One region of the Ralstonia sp. RRA genome, then DNA from elsewhere that is predicted to be linked to it. Evidence: predicted binding sites of a transcription regulator. Region 1 holds the regulator's gene; the other holds the start of a gene.
What was found. Region 1 encodes LexA, which represses DNA repair genes until DNA is damaged. Its sites were predicted from a motif close to ACTGTATNNNNATACAGT; they were not measured.
Positions count from the first base shown of each region.

Region 2: V6657_RS22740 (ATP-dependent helicase) is a predicted target of LexA. The motif match lies at 6,066-6,083, and genes of this name have one in related genera.

Region 1 covers NZ_CP146091.1:1,953,216-1,968,318, forward strand. Annotated here, with positions in the region: gene V6657_RS09605 (inorganic phosphate transporter) at 1-502, opposite strand, end outside; gene V6657_RS09610 (DUF47 domain-containing protein) at 517-1,143, opposite strand; gene V6657_RS09615 (replicative DNA helicase) at 1,293-2,681, opposite strand; gene rplI (50S ribosomal protein L9) at 2,825-3,277, opposite strand; gene rpsR (30S ribosomal protein S18) at 3,302-3,589, opposite strand; gene priB (primosomal replication protein N) at 3,593-3,919, opposite strand; gene rpsF (30S ribosomal protein S6) at 3,961-4,329, opposite strand; gene V6657_RS09640 (asparaginase) at 4,423-5,415, opposite strand; gene V6657_RS09645 (ferredoxin--NADP reductase) at 5,554-6,330, opposite strand; gene lexA (transcriptional repressor LexA) at 6,584-7,237, shown strand; gene V6657_RS09655 (hypothetical protein) at 7,356-7,538, shown strand; gene V6657_RS09660 (cupin domain-containing protein) at 7,864-8,175, opposite strand; gene V6657_RS09665 (dipeptidase) at 8,192-9,922, opposite strand; gene V6657_RS09670 (DUF4440 domain-containing protein) at 10,061-10,453, shown strand; tRNA gene V6657_RS09675 (tRNA-His) at 10,496-10,571, opposite strand; gene dusA (tRNA dihydrouridine(20/20a) synthase DusA) at 10,661-11,644, opposite strand; gene V6657_RS09685 (enoyl-CoA hydratase/isomerase family protein) at 11,739-12,848, opposite strand; gene V6657_RS09690 (sterol desaturase family protein) at 12,996-13,910, shown strand; gene typA (translational GTPase TypA) at 13,977-15,103, opposite strand, start outside.
Region 2 covers NZ_CP146092.1:1,013,955-1,029,057, reverse strand. Annotated here, with positions in the region: gene V6657_RS22780 (MFS transporter) at 1-1,258, opposite strand, end outside; gene V6657_RS22775 (TetR/AcrR family transcriptional regulator) at 1,438-2,049, shown strand; gene V6657_RS22770 (TraB/GumN family protein) at 2,099-3,109, shown strand; gene V6657_RS22765 (DUF1272 domain-containing protein) at 3,123-3,431, opposite strand; gene V6657_RS22760 (YnfA family protein) at 3,548-3,880, shown strand; gene V6657_RS22755 (hypothetical protein) at 4,035-4,343, shown strand; gene V6657_RS22750 (dienelactone hydrolase family protein) at 4,354-5,382, opposite strand; gene V6657_RS22745 (hypothetical protein) at 5,475-5,954, shown strand; gene V6657_RS22740 (ATP-dependent helicase) at 6,106-8,256, shown strand; gene mdtD (multidrug transporter subunit MdtD) at 8,257-9,693, opposite strand; gene fumC (class II fumarate hydratase) at 9,881-11,266, shown strand; gene V6657_RS22725 (HAMP domain-containing sensor histidine kinase) at 11,301-12,599, opposite strand; gene cqsA (alpha-hydroxyketone-type quorum-sensing autoinducer synthase) at 12,596-13,885, opposite strand; gene speD (adenosylmethionine decarboxylase) at 14,101-14,520, opposite strand; gene V6657_RS22710 (hypothetical protein) at 14,517-14,705, opposite strand; gene V6657_RS22705 (DUF4178 domain-containing protein) at 14,702-15,103, opposite strand, start outside.

The DNA.
Region 1 (15,103 bases):
GCGTTCGGAAGAACAACCACGACACCGCCACCATCAGGATCGACCCGAGAATGAACCCCAGCAGCGGCGAAATCAGGATAAAGGCCACCGTCTTGAGCAGACCGCTCGCGACCAGCGAACCCGTACCGGACTTGGCAACAGCCGCGCCAATCAGACCGCCAATCAGCGCGTGCGATGAGCTAGACGGGATGCCGTAGTACCACGTGATGATGTTCCATGCGATGGCGCCCACCAGCGCCCCGAAAATGACGTAGTGGTCGACGATCGATGGATCGATGGTGTCCCGACCCACCGTCGTTGCCACCTTGAGGTGGAAGATGAAAATGGCGATCACGTTGCAGGCTGCGGCCATCGCCACTGCCTGCTGCGGCTTGAGCACGCCGGTCGACACCACCGTAGCGATGGAGTTGGCCGCATCATGGAAGCCGTTCATGAAGTCGAACACGATGGCCAATCCCACCAGTAGGACGACCACCCAGAGACTGATCTGAAGCGTATGCATGAGGCGTCGTCTCGTCAGGCGTTTTCGAGCACGATGCCTTCGATGATGTTGGCGACATCCTCGCAACGATCGGTGACGCTCTCCAGTTGCTCGTAGATCGCCTTCAGCTTGATCAGCAGCTTGATGTCGTTCTCGGTGCGGAACAGCTTGGCCATGGCGGCGCGCATCACGCGGTCGGCTTCCGATTCGAGGCGATCAATCTCTTGCGCGATGGTCAGGATCTGGCGGCCGTTGTTCATGTCGCTGAGCAGCGCCACGGCCTTGCGGACTTCCTCGCAGCAGGCCACGCAAATGTTAGCGAGCTGGCGCGATTCGTCGGTCACGTTGGTCACGTCGTACAGCGAGATCGTGAGCGACACGTCCTCCATCAGGTCGAGGATGTCGTCCATCGTCGTGATCAGCTTGTGGATCTCGTCGCGATCGAGCGGCGTGATGAAGGTCTTGTGCAGCAGCTCGACCGTGTCATGCGTGATGCGGTCGGCCTTCTTCTCGAAGTTCTGCACATTGCGCGCATGCATTTCTGCATTGGGCAGATCGTTGACCAGCTCCTTGAGCGCATGGGCCGCCTTGACGGCGCACTCGGCGTGCTGGTTGAAGTATTCGAAAAACTTGCCTTCGGTGGGCATGAAGCGACCGAACATGATGATCCTTGAAAACGGAGGAATGCAGACGTCGTAAAAACAGCGCCGGACGGGATCACCGCGGGCGCTGTCATCAAAACGCAATATTTTACCGGAACCAAAGACGTACCAGACGTGGCACGTTGTGGCAGACCGACAAGAAAAACAGATTACGTATCGTTGTCGAAGAAGGCGTTGCCGCCGGTGAAGTTATCGAACTTCGTGTATTCACCCAGGAACGTGAGACGAACCGTACCAATCGGCCCGTTACGCTGCTTACCGATGATGATTTCGGCAGTACCCTTGTCTGGTGAATCCGGGTTATAGACCTGGTCGCGATAGATGAACAGAATCACGTCCGCATCCTGTTCGATAGCGCCGGATTCCCGCAAGTCCGACATCACCGGGCGCTTGTTCGGGCGCTGTTCAAGGCTTCGGTTCAGCTGCGACAGTGCGATCACCGGGCAGTTGAGTTCCTTGGCCAGGCCCTTGAGCGAACGCGAGATTTCCGAGATTTCGGTCGCACGGTTTTCACCACCGCCCGAGCCCGACATCAGCTGCAGGTAATCGATGACGATCAGGCCGAGCTGCCCGCACTGCCGCGCGAGGCGGCGCGAACGTGCACGCAATTCCATTGGGTTCAGCGCGGGCGTTTCATCGATGAAGAGCTGCGCGTCGTTCATCTTCTGGATGGCGTGCGTCAGGCGCGGCCAGTCTTCGTCAAGCAGACGCCCGGTCCGCAAGCGATGCTGGTCCAATCGGCCGACCGAACCCAGCATACGCATGGCGAGCTGCGTGCCCGCCATTTCCATCGAAAACACTGCCACCGGCAGGCCCTGCTCCACGGCCACGTGCTCGCCAATGTTCAGCGAAAACGCGGTCTTACCCATCGACGGACGGCCAGCCACGATGATCAGGTCCCCGCCTTGCATACCGCTGGTCATGCGGTCAAGGTCAACGAAACCCGTCGGCACGCCCGTGATGTCGCTCTGGTTGTCGCGGTGGTACAGCTCGTCGATCCGCTCAACGACCTGCGTCAGCAGCGGTTGAATTTCCAGGAAGCCTTTCTGTCCGCGCGCGCCTTCTTCGGCAATCGCGAACACCTTGGATTCCGCCTCGTCCAGCAGTTGACGCACATCGCGGCCCTGCGGGTTGAAGGCGCCGGCGGAAATCTCATCCGAAATCGTCACCAGCTGGCGCAGCACACCACGGTCACGAACAATCTCGGCATAGCGGCGAATGTTGGCCGCACTCGGCGTGTTCTGCGCCAGCGCGTTCAGATAGGCCAGCCCCCCCACCTCTTCTGCCTTGCCGACGACCTGCAGTTGCTCATACACGGTGATCACGTCAGCCGGCTTGGCCTGCGAGATCAACTTGCCGATGTGATGGAAAATCAGCCGGTGGTCGTAGCGATAAAAATCGCCTTCGTTGATGAAATCGGCAATGCGATCCCAGGCGGCGTTGTCCAGCAGCAGCCCGCCGAGCACCGATTGTTCGGCCTCGATGGAATGCGGGGGCACCTTGAGGGAATCGAGCTGGGGATCGGAGGGCGCGTTCATGGCGGGATTATAGCGGCGCTGCTCGGTCTTCAATCTGAACCCCTGACACAAATGACAACAAAAAAAGGCAGAGACTTTCGTCCCTGCCTTCTTGACTCGCGCTGGCCGATTGCCCGGACGGCAGCGAGGTGCAGCGTACGTGCTTAGACGGTCTCGCCTTGCACCGATACGTTCACGTCGACTGCCACATCGGTGTGCAGCGACACGACGACCGCGTGGTCGCCCGTGGTCTTCAGCGGGCCATTCGGCAGACGCACTTGCGCCTTCTCGACCTTGAAGCCTTGCGCAACCAGTGCGTCAGCGATGTCGTGGTTGGTGACGGAGCCGAACAGACGACCATCCACACCAGCCTTTTGCGACAGTTGCAGCGTCAGGCCGTTCAGCTTTTCGCCTTCGGCTTGTGCAGCGGCCAGCTTTTCAGCGGCCAGCTTTTCCAGCTCAGCGCGGCGAGCTTCGAATTCCTTGATCGCCGAAGCCGTTGCACGGCGTGCTTGCTTTTGGGGGATCAGGAAGTTACGGGCGTAACCGTCCTTCACACGCACCACGTCGCCCAGGTTACCCAGGTTGATGACTTTTTCCAGCAGAATGACTTGCATCGTTTTTCTCCTTATCCGCGCCGATTACTTCTTGTGCTGATCGGTGTACGGCATCAGCGCGAGGAAACGCGCGCGCTTGATGGCCGTATCGAGCTGGCGCTGATAAATCGCGCGCGTGCCGGTCAGGCGGGCCGGAGTGATCTTGCCGTTCTCGCCGATGAAGTCCTTGAGCGTTTCGACATCCTTGTAGTCGATTTGCTCAACGCCTGCCACGGTGAAGCGGCAGAACTTCTTGCGCTTGAACAGCGGGTTTTGCTGCGTGAAGCGCTTCTTGTTCTTCGCGTCGCGCTGCTTCTTGTTCATGAATGCCATGATTCAATCCTTTACGAATACGTTACATCCGGAGATGTGAAAGACCAGTGCCTTGCTGCTGCGGTGCTTGCGAGCCAGGAATCCAACGCAATCCAGGACGGTGCCCGGCGCGATGCGGTCCAGAACGGAGGCCATCTTGCCGGCACCCAGCGCTTCGATCGAAAACTCGACCTGTCGCGCCGTCTGCGCTTCCATCGCTTGCCCGCTGTAGGTCAGCAAGCAATTGACGATGGGCACGCCGGCTGGGGTGTATCGCATCACCTCGCGCTCGACCAATGTGGCGACGAGCTGCAGGCGGTTGATGGCGTTGTCCCCGGGGTTTCCGTTCATGCTCGCGGCGCGTGATCAAACGGTCGCCGCACCGCGCGGCATTAGGCGGCCTGTTCGGTCTGAGCGGCGGCCTTCTTGGCCTCTTCGCGTGCCACTTCCTTCATCATCGGCGACGGAGCCGTTTCAGCCTTCTTGGTCTGAACGATGAGGTGACGCAGCACAGCGTCGTTGAACTTGAACGCGTGCTCGAGCTCAGCCAGGGTTTCCTTGCCGCACTCGATGTTCATGCACACGTAGTGAGCCTTGGCCAGCTTCTGGATCATGTAGGCCAGTTGACGACGGCCCCAGTCCTCGACGCGGTGCACTTGGCCGCCTTGCGTGGTGACCGTGCTCTTGTAGCGCTCGATCATCGCAGGCACTTGCTCGCTCTGGTCCGGATGGACGATGAAGACGATTTCGTAATGACGCATTGACGCTCCTTGTGGATTAAGCCGCCCGGGCGTCACACTCCGGTGCAGCAAGGTTGGTTAGCTTGCCATTATACGCAGGCTTTGGCGATTTTTTCAATACCGATCAATGACTTGCTGCAGGGAGGCAGTTTCTGCCTGAGCACGCCCCGCCGCGAGAAGCAGCATCAGCAGCACGCGCGCCTTGTACGGATTGAGCGTGCCCGTGGAGGCCCAGCCCTGCCCATTGGGTTGCGCGGGCACGACGCCCGCGCCGGTACGTGTCGAACGCAGCACAAACACGCCTTGCTGGCTAGCGCGCTCAAGTGCGGCCTCGAGATTCGTGTGAATCGAGCCCGCACCAGTGGCCGCAATCACCAGCCCCTTCACGCCGGCCGCGACCAGCGTATCGACCAGTCGCGCATCCGGCTGCGCATAGCTCGCCAGCACCTCGACCCACGGCCATTGACCCGCCTGCGGCATCGGCAGCACGTCAGCCGATGCTGGGCGCTGGGTCGCGCGCGAAAACTGCACCTGCGTGTCCAGCACAAAACCCACCGGACCACTATCGGGCGAGACAAACGCCTCCACCGCGTAGGTGTGCCCCTTCTGTACGTCACGTGCCGCATGCACGCGCTGATTGAGCGCCACCAGCACACCGCGCCCCCGCGAGGCCGGACTGGCCGCCAGTCGCACGGCGTTCAGCAGGTTCAGCGGACCATCCGCCGACAGCGAGGTCGACGGCCGCATCGCGGCGGTCACAACGATGGGCACATCGGTCTGCTGCGTCAGGTGCAGCAGCATGGCCGTCTCTTCGAGCGTATCCGTGCCGTGTGTGATGACCACGCCATCCACGCGCTCGACGTCGATCCAGTGGCGGATGCGCGCGACCAGTCTCTCCCACACATCGAAGGTCAGGTCTTTGCTATCAATCTGTGCGACCTGCTCGGCGCGCACATTGGCAATGCGCTCCAACCCAAGCTTGCTGGCGGCAAGCAATTGATCGATGGGCACAGCGCCGGCACGGTAGCGGGCGGCAGCGCCAGCATCATCAGCGGACCCAGCGATCGTGCCGCCGGTAGCGAGGATAGCAATGGTAGGCAAGGACATCGTTGCGAACATGCGTGGTGGACGAGGCGCGCATTGTATCCGCGCGCCCCTCCTTTGCCGACGCGGGATTGCCCTTGGGCAAGCGCTAAAGCAAAACGCCGGCACTCAGGCCGGCGTTTGCAACAGAAGCAGCGGCGCTTACTTCTCGACGAAGGCGCGTTCGATCACGTAGTCACCGGCCTCACCCATGCGCGGCGAAATCTTGAAACCACGCGCATCGAGCAGCTTGCAGGTGTCTTCCAGCATGGCTGGGCTGCCGCAGATCATGGCGCGATCCACGGCCGGGTCCATCGGCGGCAGGCCAATGTCGGCGGATAGCTTGCCGTTGTCCACGAGGTCCGTCAGGCGGCCCATGTTGCGGAACGGCTCGCGCGTGACGGTCGGGTAATAGATCAGCTTCTCACGCACCTGGTCGCCGAAGAATTCGTTGTTCGGCAGTTCGCTGGTGATGAAGTCGGCATAGGCCAACTCGCTCACTTGGCGCACGCCGTGCAGCAGCACGACCTTTTCGAAGCGCTCGTAGGTATCCGGGTCCTGGATGATGCTCATGAACGGCGCCAGACCAGTGCCGGTACCGAACAGGTAGAGGTTCTTGCCAGGCAGCAGGTCATCCAGCACGAGCGTGCCGACCGGCTTCTTGCTCACCAGCAGCTTGTCGCCCACTTTCAGGTGCTGCAGGCGCGAAGTGAGCGGGCCGTTCTGGACCTTGATACTGAAGAACTCCAGATGCTCTTCGTAGTTCGGGCTGGCAATGCTGTAGGCACGCATCAGCGGCTTGCCCTCGACTTCCAGGCCGATCATAACGAAGTGGCCGTTGTGGAAGCGCAGCGCCTGGTCGCGCGTGGTCTTGAAGCTGAACAGGGAGTCGTTCCAGTGATGGACGCTCAGAACGGTCTCTTGATTGAATGCGGACATGGTGACGTTTGGCCAGCCCAACGAGGTTCAATCGGGCTATGTGGCAGTGCAAAATACGGTCAAGGCCTTGATTTTATGCGATTCCCCTCAGCCGCGCCTGTATGGATTGCGCATAAGCTTCTAACCAGCCGCACAGGTTTTGACTTGGGTCAGAGGCTGCGGCGCACCCGCGCAACATGCCGCAACGAAATCACTTGCGCTTCCCGCGTCACTGTATAAAATCACAGCACCTGTTCAAATATACAGTACGCCAATGGCCACCCTCACCCCCCGCCAGCAGCAGATCTACGACCTGATCCGCCAGACGATCCAGCGCACCGGCTTTCCGCCCACCCGCGCTGAGATTGCCGCGGAGTTTGGTTTCTCGTCGCCCAATGCCGCTGAAGAACATCTGCGGGCGCTGGCGCGCAAAGGCGTGATCGAACTGACGCCTGGCGCCTCGCGCGGCATCCGGCTACGTGCAATGGGCGATGACGCCAGCCAGCATCAGTTCTCGCTGCCGTCGATGGGCCTGATGCAATTGACGTTGCCGCTGGTTGGCCGTGTGGCTGCCGGTAGCCCGATCCTGGCCGCCGAACATATTGATCGGCAGTACCAAGTCGATCCGTCACTGTTCTCGGCCCAACCGGACTTCCTGCTGAAAGTGCGCGGCATGAGCATGCGCGACGCCGGCATCCTGGATGGCGACCTGCTGGCCGTGCAGCGCGCGACTGAAGCCTCCAACGGCAAGATTGTCGTTGCTCGCCTGGGTGACGACGTCACGGTCAAGCGCTTCCAGCGCAAGGGCCGTCATGTTGAGTTGATTGCCGAGAATCCAGACTTTGAGCCGATCCACGTCGATCTGGATCGCGACGAGTTTCATCTGGAGGGCTTGGCTGTCGGCCTGATCCGACCAGCCGCCCCGTAAGCCTGAGGCGCTCGCGCGCCGCTTTCCCTTGTTGCTTGCCCTACCCGGAGGTGAGCCGTCGGCTCGCCGGGGCAGAGTCTTGCCGCCCGCTTTTTCACCCGAACTCACGAGGTCTGCCATGCGACTCGGATCGATGTCTTCCCGCCGCCCGGTGCATCCGGTGCCCTACCGCCAAACCCAGGGCGTGCGCATCTATCAGGGGGAACAACGCCGCACGATGGTCGGGAGCATGGCCGCGATCTGCCGCATGCTGGACGCCATTCCGACAGCGGCACGCCCGGCTGGCGCCGAACACTATTGATGCCAGTGCGTCACCTAGTGGCCCCGATCAGGGCATTCCCCAATGCTGCCGCCGCAACTGATTTCATACACTGGCCGGGCCCTGAGGACAGGGCTTTCTTCAACTGATTTTCGGCCCGCCATTTGTGCGGGCTGTTTTTTCAGTCCGCATGTTGATGCAGCGCCACATTCGCGAATGTTTCGCTGGCAAAACGGACGTTTACCCGGATTTTGTTTGGCGTGCGTGACAGTAGTATTGCTAGTGCCCTCAGGGGCAATTGAGATCGCTGAATTCGAAGCCCGCAGATTGCGGGCTTTTTTTTGCGCCGCAACCCACCACCCAGCATCTACACGCTGCCAGCTTTCTCCACCACGAGAATCCGCGCCGCACCGCGTGGATGCGCTACGTGCTCGCAGCCAATGCCCGCAAAGAAGATGTCACCCGGCTCAAGCACCGCAACCTTCTCCGCGCCAGCCTCTCGATAGCGCATGTCGACGGTACCGTCGAGCACCACGAAGACCTCCTCACCATCGTTCACGTGCCAGCGATACGGCTGATCGGTCCAATGCAGGCGCGTCGTGATGCCACCCATATTGGCGATGTCGAGCGCACCCCAGGCGCGCTCTGCGGTGAACGACTTGGCGCGGATGATCTTCATGGCGATCGTGCGACGTTTATTGCATCGACGGCAGGTTGCCGATGCGCACCAGCATCTCGGTGAACATCTGCATATCGAGGTCGAGATCCGGCACTTCCTTGTACTCGTTGGCGTTGTGTGCGGTGTACTTCTTGCCGGGCATGGCCGGACCGAAGTTGATCGCGTTCGGCATCAGCTTGGCGGTGGTGCTGCCGGCAGTCGGCACAGGCTTGGCGTCCAGACCCGTCGTGTCGCCGTAGATGTTGAGCAGCGTCGACAACCACGCGCCCTTCGGATCGCGTGCCATCCAGTTGCCCTGGTCGTGGTTGATTTCCAGCGCGACGTGGTTGGCGTTGGCCCATGCATTGATCTTGCCGGCAATCTCGCCGCGCAGTGCGTCGGGCGTCTTGCCACGCGGCATGCGCACGTTGGCAGTCACCTCCACGCGGCCGTTCTTGTCGCCGATCACGGTAGGCGAGATGGTGAGCGGGCCCATGAAATCGTCCTTGTAGGCGACGCCGATAGTGTTGCCCAGGTAGTCGGTGCCGTAGAGATCGGTCAGGTAGCGCACGGCATGGGCGTAGGCATTGTCGGCCAGCCCCAGATCCGCCGCGCGCAGGAACAGCGCCAGGCGCGGTAGCGGATTCACGCCCTCTTCCGGGCGCGAGCCGTGCGCCGAGGTACCAGTAACCTTCACGACGATGCTGTCTACGTTGCGCGTGATGTCGATCGAGAATTTGCCCTGCGCTGCCAGGCTGCTCACAAAGGCATCGCGCTTGGCTTCGAGCGCGGCGGCAGCTACGCCCAGATCGCCGCCCTTGAGCGTGGCCGTCGCCGTCTGCGGGATGGAGCTGGCCGATGCCGCACCGGTCATCGAAACGATCGCCGTACGCGCGGCATCCCCAGCCTGCGCGGGGAAGAACACCTTGAGTGCACCTGTACCCTTCTCAGCCACCACGGCCGGGTACTTGCTATCGAGCACGATGTTGTATGCAGGCAATTGCGTGCGCTCGCGGTAGTACTTCATGCCATCGCCGCCGGTTTCTTCGGTGGTCTCGATCATCAGGCGGATCGTGCGTGCGAGCGGCACGCCGCTGTCCTTGACCGTCTTCATGGCGTACAGCGCGGCGGCAATCGAGCCCTTGTCGTCAATGGTGCCGCGACCGTATAGCAGGCTGCCCACGCGCGTGACCTTGAAGGGATCGAGCTTGGTGCCATCGCTGAGCACCCATTCTTCAGCCTTGGCGGGCACGACGTCGGCGTGCGTCAGGATGCCGAATTCATCTGAGCCAGTGCCGGGCAGCGTGACTTCGAACACGCGGTTGTCGACGTTGCGGAATTTCAGGCCGAAGTCGTTGGCCATGCCCTCGATAAGCTTGCCAAATGCCACGATGGCGGGGTTCTCGTGCTGCGGGATCTTGTCGTCGCGCACCGTGGGCAGCGCGACCATCTTCTCGATCGAACCGATCACGGCCTGCTGATTGTGCAGGCGGTTGTACACGCCAAGCAGGCGGCCGATGTTGACGAGGTCATCACCGGTCAGCGTAGCCTTCTTTTGATACGCAGCAACGCTGCCCGCAACCTGCGGATCGGCCTTGGCTGCGGCAGCAAGGAAACTGTTGAGGTCAGCCGAGGCCTTGGATTGTTCGGCCACAACCAGCGCGTCGAGCTGAGGTTTCTGGAGCGTGGCAGCAAAAGCGCCGGCACCAAACGCGAGCGACAAAGCGACCGTCAGCGAAGACAGGCCCATATGGACAGTGCGTTGCATTGAAACGTTTCCGAAAAAGGCGAAGGCGCCATCATAGGGGCGATGCCTGACGCGCGCATTGTGCAGCGCCGCAACCCCGGCTTCGCGGACCGCGCAGCGATGCGGTTATGCTTGAATCTTTCCCAGGAGGCTCGCCGCATGGAACCGTGTCTGGACACTGCCCCCACCCTGCTCGAGGTGCTGGAGGAACTGCGCAAGCGCGAACCCATCTTCCACCGCCCGGAGTTCGGCACCCGCCGCGAAGATTTCGAGCGCATGACAACGGAGGATTTCTGGGAAGTCGGCGCTTCGGGCCAACGCTACAGCCGCAGCTATGTGCTCGGCGTGCTGGATGCCCGGCACGGGCACATCGGGGAGGAATTCTGGCAAACGCGTGACTTCCGCTGCCAGGAGATCGCGCCGGACAACTACCTGCTCACCTACACGCTGGTGCAATCGAATCGCACGACACGGCGGTCAACACTTTGGCGACGCACGATGGATGGCTGGAAGGTCGTGTACCACCAGGGAACCATCGTGGCAGATGCCTGAACGCAAAAAAGCCCGCAAGAAGCGGGCTTTTCTACAAATCTTTGGGGTGACCGATGGGATTCGAACCCACGACAACCAGAATCACAATCTGGGACTCTACCAACTGAGCTACGGCCACCATTGTACGAACAGCTTGAACTGATTGCTGCCCGACGAAAAACGAGATTATACAAACATTCTTCCGGCGTGACTAGGGGGTGGCGCAATTTATGCGGTGACCGCCTCCTCGCCCGACTCCTCACCACGCCGAAGGTAGGCTCGCGCCTCATCAAACAACGCATGCGCATCGGCTAGCGTCTTGACGCGGCCGAGCGCCTTGGAGTCCGACAGCACCCGCCGCCAGCCACGCGCCCCCGCCACGCCGCGATACAACCCCAGCATGTGCCGCACCGCTCCACCCGCGTAACCACCACGCTCCACCCAGCGGCCGACGTAGGCAATCATTGCGTCCTCCACCTCGGCGCGCGTGAGGGCTTGCGTGCCGGCATCGTAGTAGCGCGCGTCAAACGCAGCCATCAGGTGCGGGTGGTGATACGCCTCGCGGCCGATCATCACGCCGTCGACATGCTCCAGGTGCGTGTCGATCTGCTCCAGCGTCTGCACACCGCCATTGAGCAGGATCTCCAGATGCGGGAAATCACGCTTGAGCTGGTAGACCACCTCGTAGCGCAGCGGCGGAATCTCGCGGTTTTCCTTCGGGCTCAAACCCTTCAGGATGGCGTTGCGCGCGTGGACTATGAAGGTCTCGCAACCGGCCTCGGCGATGGTGCCGACGAAATCGCGTACGAAATCGTAGGTTTCGATGGCATCGATGCCAATGCGGTGCTTGACCGTGACTGGAATCGACACGGCGTCGCGCATCGCCTTGACGCCTTCGGCCACCAGCTTCGGTTCGGCCATCAAGCACGCGCCGAACGCACCACGCTGCACGCGCTCGGAGGGGCAGCCGCAGTTGAGGTTGATCTCTTTGTAACCCCACTGCTCGCCCAGGCGCGCGGCCTTGGCCAGATCATCGGGCTCGCTGCCGCCTAGCTGCAATGCGACGGGATGCTCTACCTCGTCGAAATCGAGATGGCGCGGCACGTCGCCGTGCAGCAGCGCGCCCGTCGTCACCATTTCCGTGTAGAGCCAGGTATGGCGGCTGATCTGGCGGTGGAAGTAGCGGCAATGCCTATCCGTCCAGTCCATCATCGGGGCAACGGACAGGCGGCGCGGGTTCGGCGTAGGGCGTTCAGCAGTCACAGCAAAATCAACAGTTCAATTCAGGCGCGCAGTTTACCGGTTTCTAGTCCGACAACCCCAGCAGCGGATGCTGCTCTCGGCGCCACGGCGAGACAAAGAACGCGGCCACTTCATCGTCACGCACGCTATCGATACCGGTGTGCTTCCACTTGGGCGCGTGGTCCTTGTCGACGGCCAGCGCGCGGATGCCTTCGATGCCATCACCCTCAGCAAACACGTGGGTCATCATGTCCAGCTCGCGGCGCAGTTCATCGGCCAGCGTGGTGTGACCGCCGCGGCGGATCAACTCCAGCGTCACGGCCATCATCAGCGGCGAGCGCTTGGCCATGTGCGCGGCGGTCTGCGCAGCCCACCCGGCATCGGTACTGCCAGCCAGATCGGCCAGGATGCCTTGCACGGTGTCCTGGCTGAAACATGCGTCGATCGCCTCGCGGTGCGGGATGACGATCGCCTTGGCTGCATCCGGCTCCGATGCAGCGTCCGTAAAGCACGCGGCGATCTGCTCGGCGTTGCGCCACGTGCCATCGCGCAGGCGCTGGACAACGGCAGCCAGGGCATCCGTTGTGACATGGCAATCAGCCAGGCCCACTGACAGCGCATCCGCCGCTTCGATCATCTGCCCCGTCACGCCCAGGTATTCGCCCACATGACCCGGCACACGTGCCAGGAACCAGCCGCCGCCCACATCCGGGAACAGGCCGATGTTGGTCTCGGGCATCGCCATCTTCGTGCGCTCGGTGACCACGCGCAGCGATGCACCCTGCGAGATGCCCATGCCGCCGCCCATCACTACGCCGTCCATCAGGGCGATATAGGGCTTGGCATAGCTGAAGATCAGGTGGTTGAGGCGGTATTCCTCGGTGAAGAACGTGACGAGCTGCGGGTCTCCGGACGTGGCGGCGCGGTGGAAGAAGCGAATGTCGCCGCCGGCGCACAGTGCCTTGCCGCCTTCGCCGCGGAGGATGATGGCATGCACTTCGGGATCGTGCTGCCAGGCCAGCAGCGCATGCGACAGCGCACGGATCATCTCCAGCGACAGCGCATTGAGCGCCTGCGGCCGATTCAGCGTCAGCCAGCCGATGCCGCCGCGTACTTCGGCGATCACGTTGAGTTGCACATCAGCTTGGGGCGCAGTCGAAACGGTGGATTCCATGTCTCTATGTTGTGTTTTGGGAATGACGGGTCGCACTGTACACGACGTGCCATTCAAGCGAGGAAGGGCTCTAGCCCGCCCCCTTTCGCGACGCGGGTGTTGGGCGTATATCTGCGAGTTGGAGACAACACACATCACAACAATCAGATGAACCCTGCCAACGGCGCCCCCGGCGCGTCCAGTTTCGACCCCGGCCTGATCCTGCTGGCCTTCGCACCGGTCTTCCTGCTGACCATCGGCGCAGAGGCTTGGTACTGGCGCAAACGCGATCCAGCCGTCTACAGCCTCAAGGACACCGTTTCAAACGCCTGCCTCGCACTCATGCACCAGGCATCAGACGCGTTCTTCCTGTGGCTGATGATCAAGACGGTCTATTCGTGGACGTACAGCCATGGCCTGCGCGCAGTGCCCGAGACGTGGTGGTCATTCGCCCTGCTCTTGCTGCTGCAGGACTTTCTCTACTACTTCTTCCACCGCGCCAGCCACCGCGTGCGCTGGATGTGGGCGTCGCACGTGACGCATCACTCGTCGGAGGGCATGAATTTCTCGACCGCGTTCCGGCAGAGCCTGACCTATCCGATCTCGGGGATGTGGCTGTTCTGGATTCCACTCGCGTGGATCGGCTTCACGCCCGACTGGGTGATCCTGGCCGTCGGCCTGAACCTGGCATTCCAGTTCTTTGTGCATACGCGGCTGGGTGCGCTGGATTCGCGCTACGCAGGCTTCTGGCGCTGGCTGGGGCAGTATGTGAATACGCCGTCCGTGCATCGCGTGCACCACGCCAAAAACCCGCAATACATTGACCGCAACTACGCCGGCGTGCTGACCGTCTGGGATCGTATGTTCGGCAGCTTCGTGCCTGAGGAAGAAGCGCCCACCTTCGGCATCACGCGGCAAGTCCACACGCACAACCCGATCACCCTCACCTTTCATGAATGGCGCGATATGTGGGCGGACGTGTTTCGCGATCGGGACATCCGCTATCTGTGGAAGCCGCCCGAGTGGCGCAGCCCGCGTTCGGCGGCAACGGCAGAACCGAGCAGTATCGGCTCACCTTCCTGAGCACAACGCACCAAAACAAAACGCCCCGAAACCTCGGGGCGTTTTTGTTGGCAGATCGACTGGCGATCAGACCGCTTCTTCACGCGATGCGCGCTTGCGCTCGTGTTCCTTCAGGTGACGCTTACGCAGACGGATGCTCTTCGGCGTGACTTCCACCAGTTCGTCGTCGGCGATGAATTCCACCGCGTATTCCAGCGACATCTGGATCGGCGGCACCAGGCGCACGGCTTCGTCGGTACCCGACGCACGCACGTTGGTCAGCTGCTTGCCCTTGATCGGGTTGACGACCAGATCGTTGTCACGGCTGTGGATGCCGATGATCATGCCTTCGTACAGTGCGTCGCCAGGCGACACGAACATGCGGCCGCGATCCTGCAGCTTCCACAGTGCGTAGGCCACGGCAGCGCCGTCGTCCTGCGAGATCAGCACGCCGTTGTGGCGCTCGCCCAGGTCGCCTTCCTTGACCGGGGAGTAGTCGTCGAAGATGTGGCTGATCAGGCCGGTGCCGCGCGTCAGCGTCAGGAATTCACCCTGGAAGCCGATCAGGCCACGGGCCGGGATACGGTATTCCAGGCGGGTACGACCCTTGCCGTCCGATGCCATATCGAGCAGTTCGCCCTTGCGGCGGCCCAGCTCTTCCATCACGCCGCCCTGGTGGCCGTCTTCCACGTCCACGGTCAGGCGCTCGAACGGCTCGCACTTCACGCCGTCGATTTCCTTGAACACCACGCGCGGGCGCGACACGGCCAGCTCGTAGCCTTCGCGGCGCATGTTTTCCACCAGAATCGTCAGGTGCAGTTCGCCACGGCCCGACACTTCGAAGATCGTGTCGTCGCCGGTGTCCTTCACGCGCAGCGCCACGTTGGACTTCAGCTCGCGGTCCAGACGGTCGCGCAGTTGGCGGCTCGTCACGAACTTGCCTTCGCGGCCAGCCAGCGGCGAGGTGTTGACGCAGAAGTTCATCGTCAGCGTCGGCTCGTCCACCTTCAGCATCGGCAGCGCGTCCTGAGCGTCCGGCGCGCACACCGTGCAGCCGATGCCCAGTTCTTCAATACCGTTGATCAGCACGATGTCGCCGGCTTCCGCTTCGGGCACGATCTCGCGCTCCAGACCGCGGAACTTCAGCACCTGGTTGACGCGGCCCTTGATCGGCGCGCCTTCCGGACCGAACTTGACCACCACATCTTGCAGCG
Region 2 (15,103 bases), on a different replicon from region 1:
CAGCCTCCATCCATGCCGCCGCGCTCACGGTGCCGGACGTGCCTGTCTGCGCAACGATCAGCGCGGTGAGAGCGGCACCCACCACGGCCAGCGCAATCGCCTCGCCGGCCACACGGGTGGTACTGAAGATGCCGGTCGCCATGCCGGCGCGCTCCTTGGGCACCACGCTCACCGAGAGGCCATCCATCAGCCCCCAGGCGAAACCAGTGCCAAAGCCCGTGAGCAGCATCGGCGCGATCCACGCGGTGGCAGCAGCGCCCGGGGCGACATCACCCAGCCACCAGAAACCCACCGCTGCCACCAGCAGCCCCGCGCAAGTGAGCGTTGCCGCCGACCACCGGTGCGCCAGTTGCACCGCCAGCAGCGGCACCATCAGCAAGGGCAGCGACAGCGCGATCATCGTGATGCCGGCTTGGGTCTCGCTCTGCCCTTCGATGCCGATCAGGCGCGCGGGCAATACAACCAGCATCACCACGTAGCACGCCGTGGCAATCGGCAGGAACTGCACGCCGACAAAGCGCCGGAAGCGGAACAACGACAAGTCCAGCATCGGTCGGGACACGCGCTGCTCGATCACGATGAACGCCACCAGCCCGATCACTGCCGCCGCGAACAGCATCAGCACCGCACCATCTGCCCAGCCGCGCTCCGGCGCCTCCATCAGCGCCCAGGTCAGCAGGACCAGCGTGGCCGTGAAGCTGGCCGCACCGGCCCAATCCACGCCGCGCGCATCGGGGTCGCGCGTTTCACGCATGCGTGGCACGCCAAACACGAAAGCCAATGTGCCTACCACCGCGCACAACGCGAAGATCGCGCGCCAGCCCGCCGCCTGAATCAACGCACCGGCAATCAACGGCCCAAAGGCCAGCCCCACGCCAAACGTCGTGCCAAGCAGGCTGAAGGCGCGGATGCGCGCGTGCCCGTCAAACTCCTGTGCGAGTGCCGCTGAGCCGCCGGCCATCGACATCGCAGCCGCCACGCCCTGCAGCCCACGCAGCCAGCCGATGGCAGTCACACCGGGCGCCACCGCCACGCCAATCGACGCGAGCACAAACAAGGCGATGCCACTCGCAAAAATACGCTTGCGCCCGAACGCATCAGCCATGGCCCCCGCCACCATCAGGCAACTGCCGAAGGCCAGCATGAAGCCGTTGACCACCCAGTTGAGCGCCGTGGCGCTACCGCCCAGCGTGCGCCCGATGGCTGGTGTGGCCACCGCCGCGCCGGTAAAGGACAGCGGCAGGATCAGCCCCGCCATGCAGACCGCGGCCAGCACCAGCCAGCGCCTGGCATGCTGCGGGTGTTGATGTGTTGTGGTGTTCAAAGGCGCAACCCTTATTTATGTATCGACCGGTATACAAATTAAGGGCACGACATGACGGGCGTCAAGAATTAATATATTGCCCAGTACAGAAATAGGGATTTCAGGAAGTCATCATGGCAACACGCGGACGCCCCCGCACCTTTGATCGCGACACCGCCCTGCGCCAGGCCATGACCGTGTTCTGGGCGCGCGGCTACGAAGGCACCACGCTCGACGACCTCAAGGCAGCAATGGGTGGCATCACTGCGCCAAGCTTTTATGCCGCGTTCGGCTCAAAGGAAGCACTCTTCCGCGAGGCAGTCGCGCTCTACCGGCAGACGGCGGGCAGCACCACCGCCATTGCGCTGACCGAACCTGCCACCGCCCGCGAATCGATCGACGCGCTCCTGCGCAGCAACGCCCTCGCCTTCAGCCAACCGGACGCGCCGCGCGGCTGCATGGTCGTGCTCGGCGCGCTGCTGTGCTCCGCGCCCAACCAGCAGGTGCAGGAAGACATGCGCGCGATCCGGCTGGAGACCATCGACGCCATCCGCGCCCGCATCCGCCGCGGCATCGACGAGGGCGATGTGCCCGCCACCACCAACGCCGATGCGCTGGGCGGCTACTACGCCACGGTGCTCAACGGCCTGTCGATCCAGGCGCGCGATGGCGCCCCGCGTGATGCACTGCTCGCCACCGTCGATTGCGCGATGGCGGCATGGGACGCGATGGCCGGCGCCCGCTAAACTGCAAGCATCACACTCACAAAATCACAAGATTTCTCGGGGAAGAGTCATGGCACGCAATCGCACCCTGTGGCGCACGCTTGCGGCGGCGCTCTGCCTGTTGTCGGGCATCGGCACCGCCACGGCGCAAGACGTATCACCGCAAACCGCAAGTGCCTGCCCGCCGCCTGCGTCTGACTCCATCCCCAAAGACGGCTGGGCCGCCGCCGCCCAGCGCGCCACCGACCATGGCCTGCTCTGGCGCATCGAAAAGGACGGCCGCACATCGTGGCTGTACGGCACGATCCACGTTGCGCGCGCCGACTGGATGCTGCCTGGGCCCACCGTTCGCGATGCGCTCAAGCAAAGCGATGCCGTTGCACTTGAGCTCAACCTGCTCGACAAGGAAGGCAGCCGCAAGGCATTCGCTGCGCGCACGACCAAGGACGATGTCCGCCTGACAAGCGGCCGCCGCGGCGAGCGCCTCGACAAGCTCATCGCTGCCGCGTGCCTGCCCGATGCCGCGCTCACGCAGATCCGCAAGTTCCAGCCGATCATGCAACTCGCCTCATTGTCAGCACTGGGGCTGCGCGCTGACGGGCTCTACCCCGATTTCGGCATCGACCTGTTCCTGACCACCTACGCCAACAGCGTCCACCTGACCATCGTGCCGCTGGAAACCCTGGCCGACCAACTGCGTGTGCTGGACGAGATCGTGCCGAAGAATGAAATGGTGCAGCAGTTCGACACGGAGCTCGACGCCATTGAATCAGGCGAGGCGCGCACGCAAACCCTCACGCTCGCCAACGCCTGGGCCGATAGCGACCTCAGCACGCTGGAGCGCTATCCGCAGTGGTGCGATTGCCTGAAGACGCCATCGGACAAGCGCGCCTTCAAGCGCCTGGTGACCAACCGCAACCGCGCCATGGCCGACAACATTGCCCGCGTGCATGCGCGTGGCCAACGTGTGTTTGGCGCCGTGGGCGCGCTGCATATGATCGGGTCGCAGGGGTTGCCGGCCCTCATGGCGGCACGCGGGTTTACGGTCACGCAAGTGCTGCCGCCGGCAGCTTCGCACTAACCTGCGCTGGGCGTTAGCGCTTCTCTGGTGGGGTCGCCCCGACGGCGGCCGCCAATTGCGCATGCGCGGCCAAGTCGGCCGGCCGATGCTTGACCGTGGCACTGGCTGGATGGTTGCCAAGAAAATTGCCGTTCTTCCAGTTCTGGGATGGACGGATTGGCCGCGCGGTAAAACCACCACCGCAGTTCGGGCACACGTTGCCGAGCACACCATCCGCACAGGCCACGCAGAACGTGCACTCGAACGAGCAGATGCGGGCGTTGGTGGCGTCGGGTGGCAGCGCGGTGTTGCAGTGTTCGCAGGTGGGCCGGAGTTCAAGCATGGGGTCCCCAATCGTGTTGTTGTTGGATAAGACCGCAACAATACCGAGAAACCACCGCGCCCGCGCATGCCACAATCGGCACCCTCACCTGATTGCCCCGGCACCGACTCATACTCGTGGACTTCCTCCGCATCGCCCTCCTGTTTGCCGTGACCGCCCTGGCGGAAATCGTCGGCTGCTACCTGCCGTGGCTCGTGCTGCGTCAGGGCAGGCCCATCTGGCTGCTGCTGCCGGCAGCGGCGTCGCTCGCGCTGTTTGCCTGGCTGCTGACACTGCACCCAACGGCGGCCGGGCGCACGTATGCGGCGTACGGCGGTATGTACATCGCTGTGGCGCTGGTGTGGTTGCGCTGGGTGGATGGCATTCCCCTCACGCGGTGGGACATCGGCGGCGCGGCCATCGCGCTGATCGGCATGGCGGTGATTGCGCTGCAACCGCAGGCAACTTGATCGATTGCGCGCGATATTTACGCTTTCCTGACCAAAACGGAACGCTAAGCCACGACTATCATCGGAAGGAGGATCATTGCTGTCGGCAACCGCGCAGTCAGTCACTGCGGCCGATTGCCGTCAATTCAGTCCTTTTTGTCGATGGAGGGCCTCCATGCCTGCCGCAATCCTTAAACACCTTGTCGTGGCATCGGCGTTGATGTCCGCAGCCATGACCGCTTCTGCGCTCACGACGTCGTCCACCACCTTCTCCGATCAGGAGCTTCAGGCGATGCTTGCGCAAAGCCGGCCGGTGCAATCCGACCAGACTGCCGAGCCGACCTCAAAGCCGAGGCTGCGCATCGGCCTGTCCGATTCGAGCACAGAACTCGTGCTGCCATGGTTTCTTGCTGAACTCGTCAACGCCGTGAACCAGCGCACCTCACCTCAGGATCTGGCAAAAAACCTGCGCGACGGAATCTGACTGCCCCGCCTCAATGGCCGGGAAAGAAAACCTCTCGCACAAAGGCCTGCACGTCTTTACGGGACTTCTGGTACGCGGCCTCGTTGCGTCCCACATGCGCGCCCAGCGACATGCACCCAGCGAAGAAATCCCGGAGCTTGGCGGGTTCAATGACTTCGCCAGTGCGTTCGGCGGTTACCGTCCATGTATCGATGTCCCACCGCACAACACCGCATGACGTTGCCTTCGTAGCCCGGCCCAGGTAAGCCAGCGCAACTGTGCTGTCCCACCCGTGCCGAGCGCTGTCATAGCGGATCGTCCGCACGGGCACACCGGCATCTGCGTAGCGCTTGGCCAGTTGTTCGCACGGCTCAGGCATCACGTAGTCGTCATCTGCCCCCACCAGATTGAGCATGGGCGCGCGGCTCAATTCAGGCGACCAGTACACCTGGCTGCACGCCGCATACACCGGAATGTGCAGCGCAAACTTGAGGTCGCTCTTGATCACGGCGCGCCGCAGCGGCTCTTCTTCCGTCTGAAAGGCCACCGTACCGCCACGCGAGAACCCCATGATGCCGATACGCGCTGGGTCGATGCGCGGGTGGGTCGCCAGCAGTTGCAGCGCCTGGTAGGCATCGACCATGTCGGCCGAGTGGGGCACGCGCGTCTGGTCTTCCACGGTGCGTTTCACGCCGCGCGGTTCGAAGATGTAGATGACAAAGGTGGCGACGCCGACCTCGTTGAGTGCCTGCACCCATTGCGCCATGGCGGGTTCCACACCACTGCTGCCGTGCACGAGCACGATGGCGGGCACCTTGGCGGCATCCGTCTTGGGCAACGACAAGTCTCCCCAGATTTTCTGCTCAGGCCAATTCTGCCGACGCTCGCGCGCCAGATCGAACATGGTCTTGGGGGTGAAGCTGTTGAACTCGATCCGACCTTGGGTGTCCGGTTGCAGCGCCTGTGCCACCGCCATGGGCGACAGCACGACAGCAGCCAGCCATATCAGACATGAAACCCATCGGTTGAAGTGCGATGCATGACCCGCTTCGTATCGCATGACACATCCCCTTGCGCAGATGATGGTTGATGTCCCGTAGAACCATCTTAGGGAGAACCTCTGGCACCGCAATACCATGTGCCACCGGGTACATGCCGGCGGTCGTCTTGCCGGCTGTACGCCCATACAACGACTTCATCCAGTGCTACCTGACGGTGAACAGCCGCAGCAGATCGCCGATCTATCTGTACGGCGAGTCGTACGGCACTCCGCGCACCAACATGCTGGCGCTGGCGCTGGAATCGGCGGGCGTGCACCACACCGGCATCGTGCAGCAATCGTCCATCCTGAATTACTTTGCGGATGCGGTTGAAACCACCGCCATCGAAAACTCGAGCGCAGGGTTGAAGCTCGCGACCACCGGCGACCAACTGCAGCAGGAGGCCCAGCAGCGCATTGTGAAACGGCTGAGTGCAAACGCGGCGCTGAGCAAGGGTGGTTCGATCACCAAAGCGCAAGCCCAAGCCAGCGGTCTGGGCTATGTGGCAAAGCACTTTGACCAGATCGACACCGCGCAATCAGGCCAAGCCTCGATCAGTGATGTGCAGCGGTACGTGCAACAACGCCACTAAGCAGGTCTGACGCACGCAAGCGGGTCTTGCCGTGCGCAAACACGGTGGTGTCGCGCCCGTTGCAAGGGTGTGACATCACCGTTCTCGCTTTTGATCGACGGATAGCACAGTGCTGTATATTTATACAGTTATTTTCTGTGACGCCCCCGCCGTGCTTTCCGCTTCTCCCAACCCTGACACCGCCAATGACCCGGTCACCCCGGGTTACCTGGCCCAACTGAACGACCAGCAGCGCCAGGCGGTCGAGTTCGGCATTTCCGGGGCGGATGCGGCTGAGACCGGGCCGCTGCTCGTGCTGGCCGGCGCCGGATCGGGTAAGACACACACGCTGGGCTGGCGCGTCGCACACCTGGTCGCCAACGGGGCGGATCCGCAACGCATCCTGCTGCTGACGTTCTCGCGCCGGGCTGCGAGCGAGTTGTCCAATCGCGCCGGCCATCTGCTGGCGCGCGCCATGCAAGGCGAACGCACCAACAGCATCCTCAATGCTGCCGGCACGTCGTACCAGACCACCCTGCCCTGGGCCGGCACGTTCCACGGCATCGGCGCGCGCCTGCTGCGCGAATACGCCGAGCGCGTCGGCCTCGCCCCCGATTTCACCATCCACGACCGCAGCGATTCTGCCGATCTGCTCAACGTCGTACGCCACGAGCTGAACCTGTCGACCAAGGAGCGCCGCTTCCCGCTCAAGCAGACCTGCCTGGCCATATACTCGCGCGCCATCAATGCGGAGAGCCCACTCAACGCCGTGCTCAAGCACCACTTTCCGTGGTGCGCGATGTGGGAAACACCGCTGCGCACACTGTTCGACGCCTACGTGGAAGCCAAACAGGCGCAGCACGTGCTCGACTACGACGACCTGCTGCTGTACTGGCACGCGATGGTATCCGATGCCGAACTGGCCGCCGAGATCGGCGCGCGCTTCGACCACATCCTCGTCGACGAATACCAGGACACCAACCGGCTGCAGTCATCCATCCTGCGTGCGCTGCGCCCGGACGGCCGTGGCGTGACGGTGGTGGGCGACGATGCGCAGTCGATCTACGCATTTCGCGCGGCGACGGTGCGCAACATCCTCGACTTCCCGCGCCATTTCACCCGGCCGGCGCATACGGTGCTGCTGGAGCGCAATTACCGCTCGACACAACCGATTCTCGATGCGTCGAATGGCGTGATGCGCTTCGCCACGGAGCGCTTTGCCAAGACGCTGTGGACAGACCGCGCATCCACACATCGCCCGCGGCTAATCTCGGTGCGCGATGAAGCCGAGCAGGCGCGCTGCGTGGCCGAGCAGGTGCTGCATCAGCGTGAAGGCGGGCTCGCATTGAAATCGCAAGCGGTGCTGTTCCGCACGGCCAGCCACAGTGCGCCGCTGGAGATCGAACTCACCCGCCGCAACATCCCCTTCGTGAAATACGGCGGGCTGAAATTTCTCGAAGCGTCGCACGTGAAGGATGTGCTCTCGGTGCTGCGCTGGGCCGAGAACCCGCGCAACCGCATCGCCGGGTTTCGCGTGATCCAGTTGCTGCCGGGCGCAGGCCCCGCCACTGCCGCACGCGTGCTCGACGCCATGGCCGAAGCGGTGGACCCGATTGCAGCGCTGCTCGCGTACGAGCCCCCCGCCCGCCTGGCCGGTGACTGGACCGCGTTGATGGCGCTCATGCAACAGCTGCGCGCACCGAAAGACAGCCTGGAATGGGCGAGCGAACTCGAAGCCGTGGGCACCTGGTACACGCCGCACATGGAACGCCTGCACGACGATGCCGCCGTACGCCAGGGCGATCTGGACCAGCTCGCCCGCATGGCCGCCACCTACGCCACGCGCGAGCGCTTCCTGACGGAGATGACGCTCGACCCACCCGAGCTGACCAGCGATGAATCCGGCGCCCCATATCGCGATGAGGATTACCTGATCCTCTCCACCATTCACTCGTCAAAGGGCCAGGAGTGGAAGGCGGTGTACGTGCTCAACGCCGTGGATGGCTGCATGCCTGCCGACCTGGGCGCCGGTTCGCACGAGGAATTGGAAGAAGAGCGCCGCCTGCTCTACGTGGCCATGACGCGTGCGCGCGAGCACCTGGACATCCTGGTGCCGCAGCGCTTCTATGTCACGCAGCAGACGCCCAATGGCGACCGGCACATCTATGCGTCGCGCACGCGCTTCATTCCGCCTGCGCTGCTGCCGTTGTTCGAGGCCTGTGCCTGGCCGCCGCCCGAACCCGGTGCGGACCCAGCAGCCGAAGCCCGCGCCGCCGCCAAAGTCGATCTCACCAAGAAGATGCGCGGCTACTGGCAGAAGTGATCACTCGACGTCCACCTCAGCCCGCTTGAGCACCTGCGCGGGCTCTGCGTGCGAAAGCTGCGCGAAGATCCACGCCGCCGCCGCGGTCATGAAGCCGACGCAGACGAAGGTCTTGTGGAAGGCCGCCAGCGTATCGCGCCCTTCCGGCCCGACGGTAAAGTCGGTAAAGCCCGTGAGCAACGCGCCGGCCGCGGCCACCCCCAGGCTCATTGACAACATCATCACCATGGAGAGCATGCTGTTGCCCGAGCTGGCATGCGGCCCACTCAGGTCTTTGAGCGTGAGCGTGTTCATGGCAGTGAACTGCATCGAGTTGAACGTGCCGAACAGCGCCAACTGCACGATGCGCAGCCACACTGGTACATCGGGCGTCATCACCGCAAAACTGGCCATCGTCAGGCCCACCATGAGCGTGTTGGTGAACAGCATGCGGCGATAGCCAAAACGCTTGATGGCCCAGGTGCCCAACGGTTTGGCCGCCATGCCGGCCGCGGCCACCGGCACCATCATCAAGCCGGCCTGCAGCGGTGAGTAGCCCAGGCTCACCTGCAACAGCAGCGGGATCAGGAACGGCATCCCACCGGTACCGATCCGCGCGAACAGGTTGCCGAGAATGCCGATCGAAAAACTCGGAATTGCAAACAGCGAGCGCGGAAACAGCGGCCCCGCCTTACCCTCAACCGTGCGCCCCGCATGCAGCCAGTACGCGGTGAGCGCCGCCAGCCCGAAGATCAGCAGCACCAACACCGTCGCGTGCTGAAAGCCCAATCCCGATAGCCCGTCGAGCGAGAACGACACCGCCGCCATGCCAAACGCGAGCATGGCGTAGCCAGTCCAGTCGAAACGGCTCTCATCGTCTGCGCGCACATCGGGCATGACCTTGAGCGTGACGAGCGCACCAGCCAGGCCCACCGGAATGTTGATCAGGAAGATCCAGTGCCACGACACCGCCTCCACCAGCCAGCCACCCAGCGTGGGGCCGATCAGCGGGCCGATCAGCCCCGGAATGGTGACGAAGCTCATGGCCGGCAGAAACTGCTCGCGCGGCACCACGCGCAACACCGTCAGCCGCCCGACCGGCATCAGCAATGCACCGCCCACGCCCTGCACCACGCGCGAGGCAATCAGCATGTTCAGGCTGCGCGACTCCGCGCACAGCAGCGAGCCGATGGTGAACAGGAAGATGGCCGCAAAGAACATGCGCCGCGTGCCGAAGCGGTCAGCCAGCCAGCCCGAGGCGGGCATCAGCATGGCGGTCGTCAGCGTGTAGGCAATGATGACCGACTGCATCTTCAGCGGGCTTTCCGACAGGCTGCGCGCCATGGCCGGCAATGCCGTATTGACGATGGTGGAATCCAGCGTCTGCATGAAGAGACCAACCGCCACCAGCCAGAGCAAGGGTTGGAGGGACTTGTCGACGGAAACGGAGGTGGACATGGCAGGCAGGGGCAGCAGACTTCGTACGGCGCCGAATTGCACGACGAGGCGACATTGTGGCGTGTACGGCGCTGGTCCGCAAACCACGCAATGTGCCGGTCACCCTACAGCAAACGCGGGCACTAGGAGCAAACCCGCCGCCTATACTGGTGGGCGTTCGTCCCAGTCACCCTCGTGCAGACCTGCCATGACCACCCGTACCGAACGCGACACCTTTGGCCCCATTGAAGTCCCCGCCAATCATCTGTGGGGCGCGCAGACGCAGCGCTCGCTGCAGAACTTCGACATTGCGGGCGACCGCATGCCGCGCGAACTGATCGACGCGCTGGCTCGCATCAAGCGCGCAAGTGCCGCCGTCAACCACCGATTGGGGCTGCTGCCGGCCGAGAAGGCCAACGCCATCATCGCTGCGGCGGATGAAGTCATCGCGGGCAAGCACCCGAACGAATTCCCGCTGGTGGTCTGGCAGACCGGCTCCGGCACGCAGAGCAACATGAACATGAACGAGGTGCTCGCCAACCGCGCCAGCGAACTGCTGGGCGGCGAGCGCGGCGAGGGCCGCCTCGTGCACCCGAACGACGACGTCAACCGCAGCCAGTCGTCCAACGACGTGTTCCCGACGGCAATGCACGTGGCGGCTGTTACCGCCATCACACGGCACCTGATTCCGTCGCTGCGCACGCTGCGCGAAACGCTTGCCAAAAAGGCGGCGGACTTCGACGACATCATCAAGATCGGTCGCACGCACCTGCAGGACGCCACGCCGCTCACGCTCGGCCAGGAGTTCTCCGGCTATGTCGCACAACTGCAGCACAACGAAACGCACCTGAACGCGGCGCTGCCGCACCTGTGCGAGCTGGCGCTGGGCGGCACGGCAGTGGGCACCGGCCTGAACGCGCCGGCCGGCTACGCCGAACAGGTGGCTGCCGAGCTGGCTAACCTGACCGGCCTGCCCTTCGTCACCTCGCCCAACAAGTTCGAAACCATGGCCTCCGCCGATGGCCTAGTGCATGCGCACGGCACGCTGAAGACGCTGGCCGCCAGCCTCACCAAGATCGCCAACGACATCCGCTGGCTGGCGAGCGGCCCGCGCAGCGGCCTGGGCGAAATCTCCATCCCCGAGAACGAGCCGGGCTCGTCCATCATGCCCGGCAAGGTCAACCCCACGCAGAGCGAAGCCGTGACGATGCTGTGCGCGCAGGTGTTCGGCAACGATGTCGCGGTCAACATTGGCGGCGCATCCGGCAATTTCGAACTGAACGTGTTCCGCCCGATGATTGCCTACAACTTCCTGCACAGCACACGCCTGTTGGCCGACGGCATGCGCAGCTTCAACGACCACTGCGCCGTGGGCATCGAGCCCAACCGTGCCCGCATCGACGAACTTGTGCAGCGCTCGCTGATGCTGGTGACGGCGCTCAACCCGCACATCGGCTACGACAAATCCGCGCAGATCGCCAAGAAAGCGCACAAGGAAGGCACGAGCCTGCGTGAAGCGGCACTGGCGCTCGGCTATGTCACGCCCGAGCAGTTTGATGCGTGGGTGCGACCAGAGAATATGGTCGGCCGGTAAGCCGCGGGCAGCCCCGAGCCCTGCGCCAGAAGCATCAGCGCGGGTTCGGGAAGCGGATGCGGAATTCGGTGTACTCGTGTTCGACCGACTTGCACGAAATGCTGGCGCCCCAACCACGCAGCACCTTTCGGCAGAACATCAGGCCGATGCCCGTACCGCGATGCGCCGGGTAGGAGAAGAACGGCTCGAACATCCGCTTGAGCACGGTCGACGAGATGCCCGACCCCGTATCGCGCACCACGATCTCGAAGGCGCGTGGCAGCCGTTCATAGGCAATGTAAAGGTCACCCTTGCCCACGCGCTGGATCGCCTCCAGCGCGTTCTTGGTCAGGTTGGTGATGATGTGCTCGAACAGGCTTGCGTTGCCAAGCACCCGCACACCGATGCTCGGTGCAATCGACACTAGTTCCCGCGTACCAGGCTCAAACGGAAAGGCCGCGATGGCGGAACAGATCGCCTCGTGCGGATCAAACCAGTTGATGCTGACGGTCTGCGGATCCTTTGAATTGGCGACCAGCAGCTCGATGCTGTTGTTGGCACGCACGACATCGGTACGCATGCGTTCGACCGCATGCTGTACTGCCGGCAGGTCTGGGTGATCGGCCGATACCAGCTTGGGCAAGCGGTCCTGAATGCCGCGCGCTGTCAGGGCTAGGCTGGCCAGCGGCGTGCGCAACTCATGGGCCACTGTGCCCAACGCCAGCGCCACGCCGCGCTGTTTCTGCTCAGCCAGGATCTGGCGGTCCAGCTTGATGACGACGAGCACGGCCATGACAAACGCCACCACCGGCACCTGCTCCAGCAGCGCATGCCACGGAAACGCCGCCACTGCGTTGCCTGCCAGCAAGAACAGCCCCGTCGCAGCCACGGCACCACTGATAAGCGAAATCAGTGCAAACGCCGTGCTGAAGTGGAACAGGATGACGACGGCAATGACCACCGACTCCGCCCACACCATCGTCCCGGCGTTCTCGAGATAGAAGAAGATGAACGCGAAAGGCAACCCGGCCGTGATGGCAAACAGGGCATAGGCCGGCAGCCACTTGTATTGCGACAGCCGGTTGGCAAACAGCAGCGGGATGAACAGCAGCGTGCAGATGGCGCGCAGCCAGACGTTCTCATACGGCTGCGGAAAAACGACCGACCAGATCACGAAGTACAACGGGTGGCCGAGCACCCCCAGCGCACCCACGAAGCGGATGCGGCGCAGCCGCGCCGCGCTCTCTTCGTCAAGCAATGCCGCGCTCGTCAACGAGGCAGCGAGGTACTGCCAGACGCTGGCCGGCCAGCGACCCGGATTGTCTGCGGGGACTCCACCCACTGTGTTCGTCATGCGTTCGCCAAACATGCATTGAGTTGAACGGCGGCTGCAGGTCTTCGCATCCGGCGCGTGGACGCCCAATCGTCCAGCCCCACCCGATCACGAATCTCTGCCAGAACACCAAGCAGCCGCCCGATCTCTGCGGGCGTGAGCTTGGCATGCAGCGTCAGGCGCACCAACGCCCGGTTTCTGGGCGTAGCCGGCGCACAGAATACCGCACCAAAGATGCCGTGGGCCTGCAATGCATCGCGCAGCACCTTGACCTGCGGCTCGGGCCCCGCCTCCAGCCCGATGATCTGCTCGGTGCCGTCACTGATGTTGTAGCCCAGCGCGGCGATACCTGCGCGCACGGAGCGGGTGATGGCATGCAGACTTTCGCGACGAGCCTCCGCCGCGCCAATGAAATCCGCTGCGGCCTCGAACCAGGCCAATTCGTGCCGCAGCAACCCCGAACTGAAAATGGCCGGGCGAGCCTCCACGGCAAAGAAATCCTTGAACAAGCCACTGCAGGCGACAAACCCCGCACGGCCGGCAAACGTCTTGGCCAATGACGCCGTGCGAAAGTGCACACGGCGCTCCAGCCCCAGTTGCACTACCAGCCCCGCCCCGCCTGGCCCGTGCGTCCCAAGTGAATGGGATTCGTCCACGACGATGACCGAGCCGCTGGCCTCGGCCGCCACCACCAGCGCCGTCAACGGCGCCACGCTGCCGGTCGTGCTGTAGACGGAATCCACCACGATGATGCCGGGGCCGGTCCGCTCCAGTTGCCGGTTCAGATGGTCCACATCGTTATGGCGAAATGGCACCGGCACCGCGCCGGCTGCCGTAATACCCTCCCACAGCGAGGCATGCGCCGCCATATCGATATAGACAGGCACGGCTGGTCCCGCAATGCACTGGATCAACCCGACATTCGCGGCCCAGCCGGATTGAGCGATCAAGCCGGCCTCGGCGCGCATCATGGCAGCCAGTCGGGCTTCCACCCGGCTCTGCGGGGTATCGCCGTGCTGGAACACGGCCGACATGAGCAGTTCGTGCTCATGCCCAAGCAGCGCACGCGCCTGTGCGCGCACCAATTCCCGCTCGCCGAGCAGGCATAGGTAGTCGTTGCTGTTCAGGAACAGGGCATCGGGCCCTGGCGTGCGGCCGTGGAGCAGGTGGTCTCCGCCCCAGAGCTTGCCCATGCGATCGTCATAGTGACGCCGCATGCGAACAGCGATCCAGTCCGGCAGCGCCGGCGCGGCAGGAGAAGGTGTGGGGAGTAATGCAGAAGAGACGTGCGTTGGCAGCGTGGTCATGGAGGCCTCGTCGGGTTGGTAATGGAAGGACCAAACACCGATGGCCTTGCATCGACCACCGGGATGCAATCCGAACAACCATCATGGCACGTCAATGCGTACGCATTTCCCCCCACGACGAGGTGCCTGCCGGCGCCAGTTCAAGGCGACGGCGGCCAAGCCCACTGCCTGCTTGAAGCGTGGGCCGAAAACGATATTGGATTAAACCGAATGCTTTAGGCGGATGCGCTACCGCGCTGCGCGACACGCACGTCGACACGCTCCGGTGCCAGCGCACGCTCAAACACGGCACGCGCGCCATGCGTCGTGCCGGTGCCGCACATGAAGGCATCAATGGCGGCAAACCCGTGCTCGGGCCACGTGTGGATCGACAGGTGTGATTCCGCCAGCAGCAGGACACCGGTCACCCCGCCCTGTTCACCGGCAGGCGCGCCCACACGCAGCGAATCGAAGCGATGGAGATGCGCATGAAGAATGGTGGCGCCCAGCGCGGCGGCGGCCTCGCGCAGCGCGGCCTCCAGTGCCTGGGCATCGCGCAGCAGCGCAGGCGCCACGCCATACAGATCGAGCAGCAGATGCTCGCCCACTGCAGCAGAGGTTGCTGCGGCGTGCGGCGTCGCGTCCGTGCGCGTCACTTGTGGCCCCCGCTGAAGCCACCGCCGTAACCGCTGCCGCCCGACGACGAGCCCCCCCAGTACGAAGACCCGCTGGTGCTGCCGCCATACGACGGCGTGCGCGGGGCGGCAAAGCCAGCTTTCCAGTCCATGACCGTTGCGCCGATCACCACACACACGGCATACAACACGAACCAGCCTTTCATTCCCCGCCCCCGACCTTGGCGACCAGCCATGCCGGCACGATCAGCATCAGCGCTGCAAAGAACGTGATCACAAACACCGAGCCCGGCGCCATGAAGAACGGCACCAGATTCAGCAAGCCGAGCAGTACGCAGGACACCACGGCCACCGTCATGTAACCCGAGGCCGAAACGTCCTTGACCGGTTCGGCGACCACCTTGCCGAACCATGCCTTGATCTGCGCGGTGCTGACAGGGGTGCTCCGGGACCAGCTCAATTCATGCGCATCGCTCTCTGCGGCAAGGCTTTCCTGGCCGGCCGTGTATTCGACCACGCGGGTCTGGTCACCGGCCTGCACGCGCCAATTGAAGGCGCCGGCAGCGTAGGTCACGCGTGCGGTGTAGTCCTCGTCGCGGGTGTA